2 regions of the Acidovorax sp. GW821-FHT09B03 genome follow, and region 1 is predicted to be linked to the other one. Evidence: riboswitches for the same ligand, from Rfam matches in the RefSeq annotation. Region 1 holds a riboswitch; the other holds the start of a gene.

Region 1 (7,202 bases):
GCGTCTTCGACCCCGACTTCCACGAAGGCGTGGTGGGCATCGTCGCCTCGCGCATCAAGGACAAGCTGCACCGCCCGACCTTCGTCTTCGCTGCCAGCAGCGCGCCGGGCAAGGAGCATGAACTCAAGGGATCGGGCCGCTCCATCCCCGGTTTCCATCTGCGCGACGCGCTCGACCTGGTGGCCAAGCGCCACCCGGGCGTGCTGCTCAAGTTCGGTGGCCATGCCATGGCGGCCGGCTGTACCGTGGCCGAGGAGGCTTTCGATACCTTCGAACAGGCCCTGGCCCAGGTGGCGCAGGAATGGCTCGACGCCTCGACGCTCACGCGCCGCATCGAGACCGATGGCCCGCTGGCCCCCGAGTACTGCCGCGCCGACGTCGTGGACACGCTGCACCAGGAGGTCTGGGGCCAGGGCTTTGCGCCGCCAACCTTCAGCGAAGAGGTGCAGGTGGTGAGCCAGCGGCTGGTGGGCGAGGCCAAGAACCACCTGTCCATCAAGCTCATGCACCAGGGCAACCCGGTCGACGCGATCTGGTTCGGCCACACCGAGCAGCTGCCGGCCCGCGTGCTGCTGGCCTTTCGCCTCGATGTCAACGAGTGGCGCGGCGAGCGCAAGGTGCAGTTCCTGGTGGAGGGCGCCGAGCTCTGACGGCCCCGCGCCCGCCAGCGGCGCAGCGCTCAGGCAGCGGGTACCAGCCCTTCGCCGGCCTGCACCGGCGGCGTATCGCCGAGCAGGGCATCAATGTCGAGCAGGATCAGCATGCGCTCGCCGACCTGTGCCAGGCCATTGATGCAGCCCGCATCCGGCGCGCCCGACAGCCCCGGGGCCGCGTGCACCATGCCGGGCTCCAGCGTCACCACGTCGCTCACGGCATCCACCACCACGCCCACGACGCGGGTTCCCAGGTCGATCACGATCACCACGGTGGAGGGCGTGAACGCGCTGTCCGCGCAGTGCAGGCGCACGCGCAGATCGAGGATGGGAACCACCACGCCGCGCAGGTTCACCACGCCCAGCAGGAAGCCTGCGGCGCTGGGCATGCGCGTTGGCTGCTCGTAGGAGCGGATCTCCTGCACCTTCATGATGTCGATGCCGTAGTTTTCTTCGCCGAGGCGAAAGCTCAGGTACTGGCCTGCAGCGGCCAGCGGCACGCCGGCGGTCGGGTTCAATGCGTTCATCAGAAGCTCGCCCACTGGTCATCGTCCTGGGTGCTGGCGGCCTTTTCCGCGAGCCGCGGCGCAACGCCCTTTCGGGTCGGCAGTGCCGCCTTGGCCGGCGCCGCCTTCGGGGGCTGCGGCGCAGTTGCGGGGGACTTGCGCACCGGGGCTGCGGCAGGCGTGCTGGCGTAGCCCACGGCCGCCGCGCCAACGTTGAACACCGACACCACTTCGGCCAGGTGCTGGGCCTGGTCGCGCAGCGCCGCCGCTGCCGCGGCCGATTCCTCCACCAGCGCGGCGTTCTGCTGCGTCATCTGGTCCAGGTTGGTCACCGCCTGGTTCACCTGCCCGATGCCATCGCGCTGCTCGCTCGCCGACGCGGCGATCTCCGCGATCAAATCGGTCATGCGGCGCACGCCGCCCACGATCTCGCCCATGGCCTGACCCGCCTGGCTCACCTGGGCCGAGCCCTTTTCCACGGTTTCCACCGAGGCGCCGATCAGGGTCTTGATCTCCTTGGCCGCCTGGGCGCTGCGCTGGGCGAGGTTGCGCACCTCGCCGGCCACCACCGCAAAGCCACGGCCCTGCTCACCCGCCCGGGCCGCCTCGACCGCCGCGTTCAACGCCAAAATGTTGGTCTGGAAGGCGATGCCGTCGATCACGCCGATGATGTCCGCGATCCTCCTGGACGAATCGCTGATCTGCTGCATGCTGACCACCACCTGGGCCACCACCTCGCCGCCATGGGTGGCCGCCTGGGCCGCACCCACGGCCAGCTGGTTGGCCTGCTGCGCCGTTTCCGAGGACTGGGACACCGTGGCGGTCAGCTGTTCCATGCTGGCGGCCGTCTCCTCCAGGTTGCTGGCCGTCTGCTCGGTGCGGCTGCTCAGGTCGTGGTTGCCGTTGGCGATCTCGCTGGAGGCGGTGGACACCGAATCCACGCCGCGGCGCACCTCCGTCACCACGCCATGCAGCTTGCCCACCATCAGCGACAGGGCCTGCAGCAACTGGCCGAACTCGTCCTTGCGCGTGGAGTGGACCTGCTGGGTCAGGTCCCCGCCCGCAATCGCGCCGGCCACGGTCACGGCGCGGTCCAGCGGGCGCGTGATCGAGCGCACCAGCAGGGAGGCCAGCACGATGCCGATCACGAACACCACGGCGGCGCTGGACAGGCCGAGCAGCGTGGCGTTGCGCTGCGCATGCCGGGCCTCGATCTTGGCCGCGTCGCGCTGTGCCTCCTGCACCTTGACGAAGCCCTTGAGCGCATCGACGTAGGCCACCGAGGTCGGCAGGAATTCCTTGAGCGCAAACTCCTTGCGTGCGCCGGGCTCGGCCGATGCCTTGACGGCGGGGAGCTTCTTGAGGGTGTCGAGCAGGGTGCCGCGGGCTTCGCCCACCTTGGCCAGCGCGGCCTTGTCGGACTCCGACACCGCCGTGGCACGCACGCCCGTCTGGACCTCGCTGATGAGGGCCGAGCCCGCATCCTGGCGGCTGGCGAAGAATTTCTCGATCACCTCGTCGGAGCTCGCCATGCTGGCCAGCGAACGCTCGGTGTTGGTCTCGGTCAGGCCCTGCCAGCGCACCGCCGCGGTGATGTTGGATTCGTAGCGCTGCACGTCGGCCAGCGCCGCTTCCATGGCCAGGCTGGAGCGGTACTGGGTGAAGACAAACACCCCCAGCATCAGCACCAACAGGCCCAGGATCGTGCCCCACATCTTGGTGGCCACCCGGATATCGTTCAACTTCATTGCTTTTCCCCGAGATTCATCGTGTGGACTGGAACAGGGGCGCCCAGCCCCGTCCATCCCGGGAGGGGCGCCACAAAGGCAGTCGACACACGGGGAGCAGAAGCGGGCACGCGATCAGTGGCGCGCCCTGAAGGGGCGCCCTGCCTGGCGGCAAGTCACCCGAGGACGCAAGTCATCCGGAAATCAGCGGCCCCGCTGCCATACCCCCTCGCGCACGAGGTCTCAGACCGGAAGCTTTGCGACCCCGACTTTCGTACGGGTGTGCCTTTGTGCGGCCGATCCTACCTGTAAGTAAATATGTCAGGAAGTTGGTCGGGTATAGGCGAGGGGGGCTGTGCCCCCTCCTCCTCAGGCCTGGGTCGGGCCCTTGCTGCGCTGGCGCACCACGGTCACCTGCTCGCCGCCCACGCCCCAGTTGTCGGGATCGACCTCGTCGATGATGACGGTCACGGTCTCGGGCTTCTTGTCGAGCACCTCCACCATGAGCCGGGTGACGCCGGCGATCAGCGCGGCCTTCTGGGCCGAGGTGGTGGGGATGTCGCGGTTGGCAAGGCGGATGTTGACCAGGGGCATGGCAGACCTTTCTTCGATGGCGATGGGGCCGATCTTGCATGAAGAAAGGGCAGCCTGGGCTGCCCTTTCATGGGTATTGGCGCTCCGGGCGCAGGGTCAGAAGCTCTCCCAGTCGTCGTCCCCACCCTTGGCGGTTGCACGCGGGGCCGCTGCGGCGGGGGCGGGCTTGTGGGCCGCGGCTGCCGGCTTGGACGCAGTGAGCCGTGCGGTGGCAGGTGCGGGCGCTTTGCCGGCAACGCCCTTGCGGACTGGCGCGGCCACCGGCCGGCTGGCAGCCGGTGCAGGCCGTGGCGGTGCTGCCACTGGCGCCCGTGCCGGCATGGCTCCCACGTTGAACATCGACACCACCTCGGCCAGCTTCTGTGCCTGGTCGCGCATGGATGCGGCTGCCGCCGTGGACTCTTCCACCAGCGCCGCGTTCTGCTGCGTCATCTGATCGAGGTGCGTCACCGCCTGGTTGACCTGGGCAATGCCGTCGCGCTGCTCGGTTGATGAGGCCGTGATCTCCCCGATCAGGTCGCTCACCCGGCGCACGCTGGAGACGATCTCTTCCATGCTCTGGCCGGCCTGCGCCACCTGGGCCGAGCCCGATTCCACGTTCTCCACGCTGGCACCGATCAGGGTCTTGATCTCCTTGGCCGCCTCGGCACTGCGCTGCGCCAGGCTGCGCACTTCGCTGGCCACCACGGCGAAGCCCCGGCCCTGTTCGCCGGCACGGGCTGCTTCCACCGCGGCGTTCAGTGCCAGGATGTTGGTCTGGAAGGCGATGCCGTCGATGGTGCCGATGATGTCGGCGATCTTGCGCGAGCTGTCGGTGATCTGCTGCATGCTGCTGACCACCTGGCCCACGACTTCGCCGCCGCGTGCTGCCGCCTGGGCGGCGGTACCGGCCAGTTGATTCGCCTGGCGCGCCGTGTCGGCCGATTGCGACACCGTGGCCGTGAGCTGCTCCATGCTGGCCGCCGTCTCTTCGAGGTTGGAGGCCGTCTGCTCGGTGCGTGCCGACAGGTCGTGGTTGCCGTTGGCGATCTCCACCGAGGCCGAGGACACCGAGTCCACGCCGTGGCGCACTTCGGTCACCACGCCGCGCAGGCGCGCCGACATGGCCGAGAGCGAGCGCAGCATGTGGCCGAACTCGTCCTTGCGCGTGGCGTGCAGCTCGCGCGTGAGGTCGCCCGCGGCGATGGCGTCGATGGTCTTGACCGCCTGGTCGAGCGGGTCGCTGATGGAATGCACCAGGCGCCAGGCCAGGAAGATGCCCACCCCCAGCAGCACCATGGACAGGATGATCCCCGAAATGGCGTTCTGGATGCGGCGGCCCGTGGCGTCGGCGCGGATCGCATCGCGGCGCTTTTCCAGTACCGCCACAAAATCGTCCTGGGCCTTGAGGTAGACCGTGACCAGGGGTGCGAACTCCCTGTCCGCAAACTGCTGCGTGGCCACGGCGTCGCCCGCGCCCTTGAGCTCCCAGGTCTTGGCGGTGGCGGCCAGCACGGCCTTGCGCGCATCGAGCACCTTGTCGAGCGCCGCCTTTTCCTCGGGCGCGGTGGCCGAGGCGACGATCTTCTCCTGCACCTTGTTGATGGCGCCGATGATCTCCTTGACCTTGGCGCCGTACTGCTCGGCCAGCACGGCATCGGTGGTCACGGCGCCGCCCATCACCATGTTGACGGCCGTCTCGGTGGCGCCGCGCCAGCGCACGGCGGAGGAGATGCGCCCCTCGATCTCGATGATGTCGTCCATCGCCGACGACATGGCGTTGTTGCCGCGGTTCTGGGCGAAGCTCGAGAGCAGCAGCATCGCGATCATCAGCCCCAGGAATGCACCCCAGAGCTTGCGCGAGACGCGGATATTGTCGAATTGCATGGATCTCTTTCCCTTGTGGATCTGGCCCGGATGCCCGATGGACTGCGGGCACCTGGCCGCAGAAACATTTAATTACATCCAACAGCCCATAGCCTACGACAGCCGGGCGCCGGCAAATGCCTCAGCCCACCGGGAAAAACCCCAATTTGGAGGAAGCACTCCAGAGACATTCAGGCGGGCGTGGTGCCGCCACCAGCCCAATGGCAGTCAAGGCGATGCACCCCAGGCCGCTGCGCCTGGAACCCTGGGGACGACCTCAGAAGCTTTCCCAATCGTCGTCTCCGCCCTTGGCCGTGGCCCGAGGGGCCGGTGCGGGGGCTGGCCCGGCTGCAGCAGGCTTGTGGGCCGCTGCCGGCTTGGGCGCCGACGCCGTGAGCCGTGCGGTGGCAGGTGCGGGCGCTTTGCCGGCAACGCCCTTGCGGACTGGCGCGGCCACCGGCCGGCTGGCAGCCGGTGCAGGCCGTGGCGGTGCTGCCACTGGCGCCCGTGCCGGCATGGCTCCCACGTTGAACATCGACACCACCTCGGCCAGCTTCTGTGCCTGGTCGCGCATGGATGCGGCTGCCGCCGTGGACTCTTCCACCAGCGCCGCGTTCTGCTGCGTCATCTGATCGAGGTGCGTCACCGCCTGGTTGACCTGGGCAATGCCGTCGCGCTGCTCGGTTGATGAGGCCGTGATCTCCCCGATCAGGTCGCTCACCCGGCGCACGCTGGAGACGATCTCTTCCATGCTCTGGCCGGCCTGCGCCACCTGGGCCGAGCCCGATTCCACGTTCTCCACGCTGGCACCGATCAGGGTCTTGATCTCCTTGGCCGCCTCGGCACTGCGCTGCGCCAGGCTGCGCACTTCGCTGGCCACCACGGCGAAGCCCCGGCCCTGTTCGCCGGCACGGGCTGCTTCCACCGCGGCGTTCAGTGCCAGGATGTTGGTCTGGAAGGCGATGCCGTCGATGGTGCCGATGATGTCGGCGATCTTGCGCGAGCTGTCGGTGATCTGCTGCATGCTGCTGACCACCTGGCCCACGACTTCGCCGCCGCGTGCTGCCGCCTGGGCGGCGGTACCGGCCAGTTGATTCGCCTGGCGCGCCGTGTCGGCCGATTGCGACACCGTGGCCGTGAGCTGCTCCATGCTGGCCGCCGTCTCTTCGAGGTTGGAGGCCGTCTGCTCGGTGCGCGCCGACAGGTCGTGGTTGCCATTGGCAATCTCCACCGAGGCCGAGGACACCGAGTCCACGCCCACGCGCACCTCGCTCACCACGGTGCGCAAGCGGGTGGACATGCCGGACAGGGCACGCGTCAGCACGCCGAGTTCGTCCTTGCGGTCGTCATGGATGTTTTGCGTGAGGTCGCCGGCGGAGATGGCTTCGGCCAGCGACACGGCGCGATCGAGCGGGCGGGTGATGGAGCGCACCAGCAGGGCTGCCATCAACATGCCCAGCACCACCACGGCAATGGCGGCGACCGCGCCGATCACCACCAGGCTGGCGCGCGAGTCGCGGGCTGCCTGCACCGCCGCGTCGCGCTGGCGCTCCTGCACTGCCACGAACTTGTCGATGGCCTCCAGGTAGGCCACCGCCTTCGGGCGGTAGACCTTGGCCAGGTAGTCCTGCTTGGCCGCCGCGTCGCCCGCGTCGGTCAGCTCCTTGAGCTTGTCGGTCTGCCCCCGGATGTCGGCACGGGTGGCGGCGACATGGGCCAGGGCGGCCTTGTCATCGGCCGACACCGAGCTCTTGCCGATCTTTTCCTGCACCGGCGTGATGCGCGCCGTGAGGGCCGCCACGCGCGTATCGAAGTCAGCCTTGAGCGCTGCGTCCGTGGTCACGAAGCTGGCCATGGACATGGTGACGGCCACCTCG
Region 2 (7,202 bases), on a different contig from region 1:
AAGCTGGCCTGGCCCGACAGGGACACGTAGCTGTCATCGCCCGGGTCGGCATACGACACGTTGACCTGGCCATCGGTCAGCAGGCGGCCGTAGAGCTCGCCGTTGCGCGGGATGAAGAAGTACAGCAGCGACTGCTCGTCGATGCTGCGGTTCTGCGTGGTCAGCGGGTGCGCGTGCAGCATGCCATTGGCATGGCGGTGGGTGAGCATGCCGAATTTGATGTCCTTGATCAGCTTCCACAGCGTCTCGCGGGCGGGGGTTTCGTGTTGCATGGGGTGCCTCCGGCAGATGGTGAATGGGTAAAAATTCACTTTAGGCCGCCAGGAGGTGTGCACGCGTCGGTCTCGGGCCCGGCTTGCGTAGGGCGTTTGTCCGACAGCGCTCAGCGCGGTTTGCGCTGCTCCAGCGCAAACGGGGGCAGGCCCTTGAGCAGACGCTGCCCGTACGAGGTGTTCATGAGCCGCTTGTCGTAGCAGTACACATGGGCCTGGTCTTCCTCGGTGCGGATGGCGCGGCCCACCCATTGGGCCAGGCGGATCGCGGTGGCCGGCACCACCAGCTCGCTGAAGGGGTCGCGCCCCACGGCGCGCAGCCATTCGGCACGGGCTTCGCCCACCGGATCGTCGGGCGGGGCGAAGGGCAGCTTGGTGATGAACACCGACTCGCACAGCCGCCCCGGCAGGTCCAGCCCCTCGCCGAAGGACTGCATGCCGAAGATCACCGAGGGCTGCCCGTCGGCCACGCGCTCGCGGTGGCGCTTGAGCAGCTGCGTGCGCGGTAGCGCGTTTTGCACCAGCACCACACTGCGCATGGCTGTGGGCAGGGCATCGACCGCCTGGCGCATCTGTTCGCGCGAGGTGAACAGCACCAGCGCGCCGTACTCCACGTTGGCGATGTCGTAGAGCAGCGCCTCCACCATCTCGGCCGTGAACTGGGCCGCGTTCTTCGGGTCGGCGTGGGTCTCGGCCGCGATCAGTGTGCCCTGGGCGGCGTAGTCGAAGGGGCTCGGCACCTCCAGCGTGGTGGCGGCCGCGTCGCCGTGCAGGCCCGACTCGCGCATGAAGAATTCGAAGTGCCCGCAGCTGGTAAGGGTGGCCGAGGTCAGCACCGCGCCGCGCACCGCGCTCCACAGGTGGTTGCGCAGCGTGGTGCCGGGCAATATCGGGCTGGCATGCGCCTTGACGACGATGAAGTCGCCCTCCACCTCCAGCGTGAACCACTTGGCGGCCGGCACCGCGCCTTCGGGCGCGTCCTGCAGCAGCAGCTGGGCCGTGGCGTGCAGCTCTTCCAGCCGGGGCGCCAGCATGCCGATCTGCGCGTACAGGGTGGACAGGCGGCGCGCCTCGTCGGGCTTGTCGCGCATCTCGGCGCGCAGGGCCTTGGAGATGGCGCGCAGCGCTTCGAGAAAACCGTCGGCGCTCGCGGCCAGCAGCCCGAGCGGGGCGATCAGGGGCTCGGGCAGCACGCCGCGCGGCACGCGCACGCGCGCCGGGCCCCAGGCATCCTTCTGGCTCTTGAGGGCCGGGCCGTAGACGTCCATCACGATGCGCGCCAGGTCCTGCAGCGTCTGGCGCAGCTGGCCCGAGTGCTTGGGGATGTCGGCGATTTCTTCGACCTCCAGCAGCGCGCCGATGCGCAGGCCGCGGCTGGCCAGGCGCTCGATCCAGGTCACGCGGCTCAGGTCCATGCTGCAGGCGAACTGGTCCAGCGCGGTCGCGGGCAGGTGGTGCGCCTCGTCGAGCACCAGCAGGCAATTGTCCAGCTCGGGCAGCACGCGCGCGCCCAGGGACGACAGCAGCAAGTCGTGGTTGGCGACGATCACCTGGGCACCGACCAGCTCCTTGCGCTTGTCGTAGTAGGTGCACTGGCTGAAGGCCGGGCAGTGCTTGCCGGTGCAGGAGGCGCCCTCGGCCGCCACGGCGCTCCAGACCTCGGGCTCGGGCGGCGTGTCCAGGCTGTCACGGTCACCGTCCCAGGCGCCCTTGGCCAGGGTCTGCGACATGGCCGAGTAGAACTGGATGCGCGCCTCGGTCTCCTGGCGCGGGCGCTTGGCGCGTGCGGCGGCCTCTTCCTCGGCAAACAGGTCGTCTTCGGGCTCGTCCTCGGCCTCGCCGGTGCCGGCCAGACGGTCGAGCTTGAGCTTGCACACATAGCGCCCGCGCCCCTTGGCCAGCGCGAACTTGAAGGGCTGGGGCAACAGCTTGGCCAGGGCCGGAAGGTCCTTGTTCACCAGCTGCTCCTGCAGCGCCACCGTGGCGGTGGATATGAGCACCCGCGTGCCGCGCGACAGCGCCATGGCGATCGCGGGTGCGCAGTAGGCCAGCGACTTGCCCACGCCCGTGCCGGCCTGGATCACGGCAATCGAGCGGGTGGGCGCGGCCTCGCCCGCCTCTTCGTCCACCTTGCCCAGCGTGGCATGGCTGAAGGTCTGCGCCACCTGCTCGGCCATGCGCCGCTGCCCGCCGCGGCTGCGAAACCCCGGCGTGGCCTGCACCACCGCATCGAACGACTGCAGGGCCGCCTGGGCCCACTCTGTTGAAGACATAAGGACGAGAGTGTGGCATATGGTTGGGCATACAGTGTTTTGCAGCCTCGGCATCCTGTCGTGCAGATGGGGAATGGGCCTACACCGCCCCGCGCCCGGTGCTCCTACGATGGTCAACAACCCACCTGCGCCCCTGTGACGCCAAGGAACACCCCATGCCCACGACCGCCGATCCCCGCACGACCGAAGCCTCGGTGGACACCACCAGGCGCCAGACCGCCGCCACCCCCACCCGCGGTGACGCCGATGCCGCCAACGCCGCGCAGGAAGAAAACCCCAAGCTGCCGCACGAGCGCGACCAGTCGGTCGACATGACCCATGGCAAGCCCGACGCACAGGTACAGCAGGCCTACCGCGACGTGCAGCGCGGCCTGCAGGACACGGACCGCGGTCCCCCGGCCGACAAGGCCTACCAGAAGCAGAAGTAGCCTGGCCCACGCCGCGCAGGCCGCCCTGCCGGTGTATGCGCCAGAACAACACCCTAAAAACGCCCGCCGGGTGCGGGCGTTGCTGCGCGCCAATCAATGGTTGCCAGCGCAACCCATTCCCCTATACTGAAAAGCACTGAAACGGCACCCCCGTGCGAAAGCCGGGCCCGCAAAGTCACCGGTCTACCGGTACCGAGAGCCTGTCTCGGTGCCCACGACAGCGGGACTGCCACGTTGTTATCCAGGGTTGCTCAGGGAAGCCGCCGTCTCAGTGGTCACCACACCCAACCGAGAGGCCGCCCCAGCGATGCAACACCGCCCAGGTCCCGCACTCGCCGTTTCTGCTCCTGATCTTCCTGCTTCGAGCGCGGGCCGGGCCATCCATGGCCGCCTTCACGGGCGCCATCCTGCTGCACAGGGGGCTTGACGGATATGGGCGACGGGCTGGTCATCGGTACCCAGGACATTGCGCAGAAGGACCAACTGGTGCTGCGCGCCCTGGTGCGCCTGCTCGACGGCGGCGTGAACATCCGCGCGCGCTTCAGCGAGCAGCTGGCCGAGTGCAATGTGGTCTTCGTTCCGGGCCACTGGCCCTACCGTTTCCATGCGCCCTGCATCACGGTGCGCGTGCTCGACCCCGCCGACACCGGCGCGGCGCTGGAGCAGACCGCTGACCTCACCGTGGCCACGCCGCTGCGCATGAGCAACGTCATCGCCGTGCTGCAGTCGGCCACCCAGCGGGTGTACGGCGTGTCGCAGTTCGATCCGGTCAAGGGCCAGCGCGCCCTGTTCGAACTGCTCGGTGAGCACACCCGCACGGCCGAGCGCCGCCGCGCCGTGGTGCCCATGAGCGCGGGCCAGCAGGTCGTGTTCGACTTCGTGCAGCAATTGGTGCACACCTCCATGCCCATGGAGGTGCTGCTCTCGGGCGCCTACACACTGGGCGAGCCGCATCGCGTGAGCCCGGTCGAGGAAGAGCTCATCCGCTCCGTGCCCTCGCACAGCCTGCGGCAGCTGCTGTGGAGCCTGGCGATGCGACTGGCGCAGAAGGGTGCCAGCGCACCGGTGCGCACGGGCCACTACCGGCTGCTGCGCTGGCCCGATGCCATCGGCCTGTCGTCTGCAGGCCACCCGCGCCTGGCGGCGCTGCTCACCAGCCGGGCCCTGAGCTACGAGCAGCTGTGCGCCAAGAGCGGCGTGCCCGAAGCGACGGTGCGCTGGTTCCTCGAAGCCAGCCTGGCCCTGGGCCTGGCGGTGGAGGAGACCGCGCCTGCGGCTGCCGCTACCGCCGTGGCGGCCCCTGCGCCGGCGGCCAAGACCCCTGTTCCTGCCGCCACCCCCGCAGGCTGGCTCGGCAATCTTCGAGAACGGCTCAAGCTATGGTGACGCCCTCCTCCGCGCCTGCGGTGTTTGCAGGCGGCTCCCGCGATCTCAAGATCGTTTTCACCGGCCCCATGGGCGCCGGCAAGACCACCGCGATCCAGGCCATCAGCGATGGCCAGGCCCTGTCCACGGACGTGCCCATCACCGGCTGGGCCGAGCTGCCCATGCCCGGCAAGACCATGACCACCGTGGGCCTGGACTACGGCGAGTGCCAGATGGATGGCGGCCAGTGGAAGCTCAAGCTCTTCGGCACGCCCGGCCAGGAGCGCTTTCGCTTCATGTGGGACATCCTGGGCGCGGGCGCCTTCGGCCTCATCGTGCTGGCCGACAACTCCCAGCGCGACCCCGTGGGCGAGGTGGCGCGCTACCTCAAGGCCTTTGCGCCGCATGTGCCGGCCCGGCGCACGGTGGTCGGCGTGGGCCGTCTCGACACCCACCCCTCGCCCGGCATTGCCGATTACTGCGAGCAACTGGGTGCCCTGGGTTACAACCCCCCGGTGCTGGAGGTGGACGTGCGGCGCGATGCCGACGTGCGCCTCCTGCTGTCGGTCCTGGTGAGCATGGCGGAGATCGAACATGAGTAGCAGCAGCAACCCCAGCGGCACCTCTGGCCTGGTGCCTGTCGCCACGTCCCTGCGCCTGGTCACCATCGCGCAGCTGGCCGGGCTGCTCGGTGAGCTGCAGCGCGGCACCCCGGGCATCCTGAGCGCCACGCTGGCCAGTGCCGACGGCTTCACCGTGGCCTCCACGCTCTCGGACAGCCAGGACGCCGACAAGCTCTCGGCCATGTCCGGCTCGCTCAGCGCGCTGGCCGGCGCCATGACGCGCGAGGCCGGCCACAGCGCGCCCGAGCGGCTGATCCTCGAATCGGGCAGCGGCCACATCGTCTCGATGAACCTGCCCGTGCCTTCCGGCGACCTGGTGCTCACCGTGGTCACCAACGAATCATCGCTGCTGGGAAAGCTGCTCTGGAGCTGCCGCAACACCGCCGACCAGGTGATTGCTGCCTGCGCCACGGTGCCGCAGCCGGGCTGACCCCCTTCCATTGCCGTTCCCGTTCCCTTGTTCCACCACCACCGGAGACCCCGCCATGGCATTGACCCCCAAAGAACTCCTGAACCAGCTGATGCAGACCGAGGGCGCGATGTGCGCCGCGCTGGTGGACTACAACAGCGGCATGTTGCTCGAATCCGTGGGCAGCGGCATGGACCTGGAGCTGGCTGCCGCGGGCAACACCGAGGTCGTGCGCGCCAAGATGAAGACCATGAAGTCGCTGGGCATGCAGGGGAGCATCGAGGACATCCTGATCACGCTGACCCACCAGTACCACATCATCCGCCCGGTGGAAAAGCACGACGGCCTGTTCATCTACTACGTGCTCGACCGCAGCCGCGCCAACCTGGCCATGGCACGCCGCAAGGTGCTCGAGGCCGAGTCGCAGACCGCCATCTGAGTACCGTCAGGCGCCGCGCGTGAACCAGCGCGGCAGCTCGGGCAAGGCCTCTTGCAGCGAGCCGAGCACCGCCACGCAGGCCTGCGCCACCTCGGATGCGGGCTGCAGCAGGTCGGGCACCACCACCAGGCCCATGCCAGCGGCCAGGGCCGCGCAGGCACCGTTGTGGCTGTCCTCGAAGGCCAGGCACAGCGCCGGGTCCACGCCTAGGCGTGCGGCCGCCAGCGCATACAGCGCCGGGTCGGGCTTGCCGCGCAGCACCTCGTTGCCCCCGGCCACGGCCTTGAAGTGCGGCAGTACGCCCACGCGCGCCAGGCGCTGCGCGATCTCGTCGGTGCGCGAGGACGAGGCCACCGCACACGGAATGCCCGCGGCCTGCAATCGCGCGAGCAGCGCGGCCGCACCAGGCTTGAGCGGGAACAGCAGCTCCTTGCCCTCCCCTTCCTCCAGCGCCGACCGCACCGCCACCATGGCCTGCTCGAACGGCGCCACCCCGCCCAGGTGCGCCTGCAGGATGGCGTGCGAGTCCTGCGCGGCCTTGCCCACCACCTGCAGGTAGTCGCTCTCGCGCAGCACCACGCCCAGGGCCAGGGCCGCATCGGTCCAGGCGCGCAGGGTGGCGCGCTCGGAATCGATGAGCAGGCCGTCCATGTCGAAGATGGCGGCAGCGAAGGGCGGGCGAGGTGCTTGCATCGAAATATGATGCCCGTAAAAGCCAATGCCTTGAGGGAACATGGAAGCCATCACGCGATTCACGCTGGTCTGCAAGAACGACGCCGATGCCGATGCCTTGCATGCCGTTTTCAGCACCCCCGATGGCGCACCGCTCGGAGCGGCCATCAAGGCTTTCTTCGCGGCCCGCAAGATCGCCATCCACCCCACGGACCACCTGGGCTTCGACCACTATGGGCGCTCGGGCCGGGTGATCGACGCGGTCTTTACCGCAGGCTCCACCGACGTCGGGGACTTCATCGCCCCCCTGTCCAAGGTCTGCCACGCCCTGCATGCGGAACTGGTCGATGACGAGGTGGCGCGCAAGCTCGAATACGGTTTCATCGACGGCAGGAAGAAGCCGCCCGCCGACGTGGTGGCGCTGATGAAGACCCTGGCCCCGACCGCCCAGCTGGGCCGCGTGGGCAGGGCCATCGAGGCCGCCGAGCGCGAGCAGAACGACCCGACCTATGCCTTCATCCGCGCCATCGGGTTCTCCAAGAACCAGGCCACCGTGCAGGCCCTGCTGGAGAAAGGGGCGGACCCCAACAGCAAGTTCTCCTCAGGCTACTCCTGCCTGAACAAGGCCATCACCGACAAGCGCGTGAAGGTCGTGCAACTGATGCTGGAGCATGGCGCCGACCCCAACCTGCCGCACAAGGGGTCTCCCAACCTCTACGAG

The links. Region 1 has a riboswitch for cyclic di-GMP ahead of AC07PA_RS04160 (methyl-accepting chemotaxis protein). Riboswitches for the same ligand answer to the same signal wherever they lie in the genome.
Region 2: another riboswitch for cyclic di-GMP. It lies ahead of AC07PA_RS02060 (hypothetical protein); the one in region 1 lies ahead of AC07PA_RS04160 (methyl-accepting chemotaxis protein).

What each region holds. Positions count from the first base shown of each region.
Region 1 covers NZ_JBWKPP010000002.1:168,889-176,090, reverse strand. The annotation lists gene recJ (single-stranded-DNA-specific exonuclease RecJ) at 1-650, shown strand, start outside; gene AC07PA_RS04165 (chemotaxis protein CheW) at 680-1,180, opposite strand; gene AC07PA_RS04160 (methyl-accepting chemotaxis protein) at 1,180-2,907, opposite strand; cyclic di-GMP riboswitch class I at 3,090-3,183, opposite strand; gene AC07PA_RS04155 (tautomerase family protein) at 3,256-3,480, opposite strand; gene AC07PA_RS04150 (methyl-accepting chemotaxis protein) at 3,577-5,346, opposite strand; gene AC07PA_RS04145 (methyl-accepting chemotaxis protein) at 5,603-7,202, opposite strand, start outside.
Region 2 covers NZ_JBWKPP010000001.1:451,302-458,503, reverse strand. The annotation lists gene AC07PA_RS02075 (pyridoxamine 5'-phosphate oxidase family protein) at 1-272, opposite strand, end outside; gene dinG (ATP-dependent DNA helicase DinG) at 383-2,545, opposite strand; gene AC07PA_RS02065 (hypothetical protein) at 2,701-2,973, shown strand; cyclic di-GMP riboswitch class I at 3,107-3,207, shown strand; gene AC07PA_RS02060 (hypothetical protein) at 3,397-4,359, shown strand; gene AC07PA_RS02055 (GTP-binding protein) at 4,353-4,940, shown strand; gene AC07PA_RS02050 (roadblock/LC7 domain-containing protein) at 4,933-5,391, shown strand; gene AC07PA_RS02045 (hypothetical protein) at 5,447-5,809, shown strand; gene AC07PA_RS02040 (HAD family hydrolase) at 5,816-6,502, opposite strand; gene AC07PA_RS02035 (ankyrin repeat domain-containing protein) at 6,543-7,202, shown strand, end outside.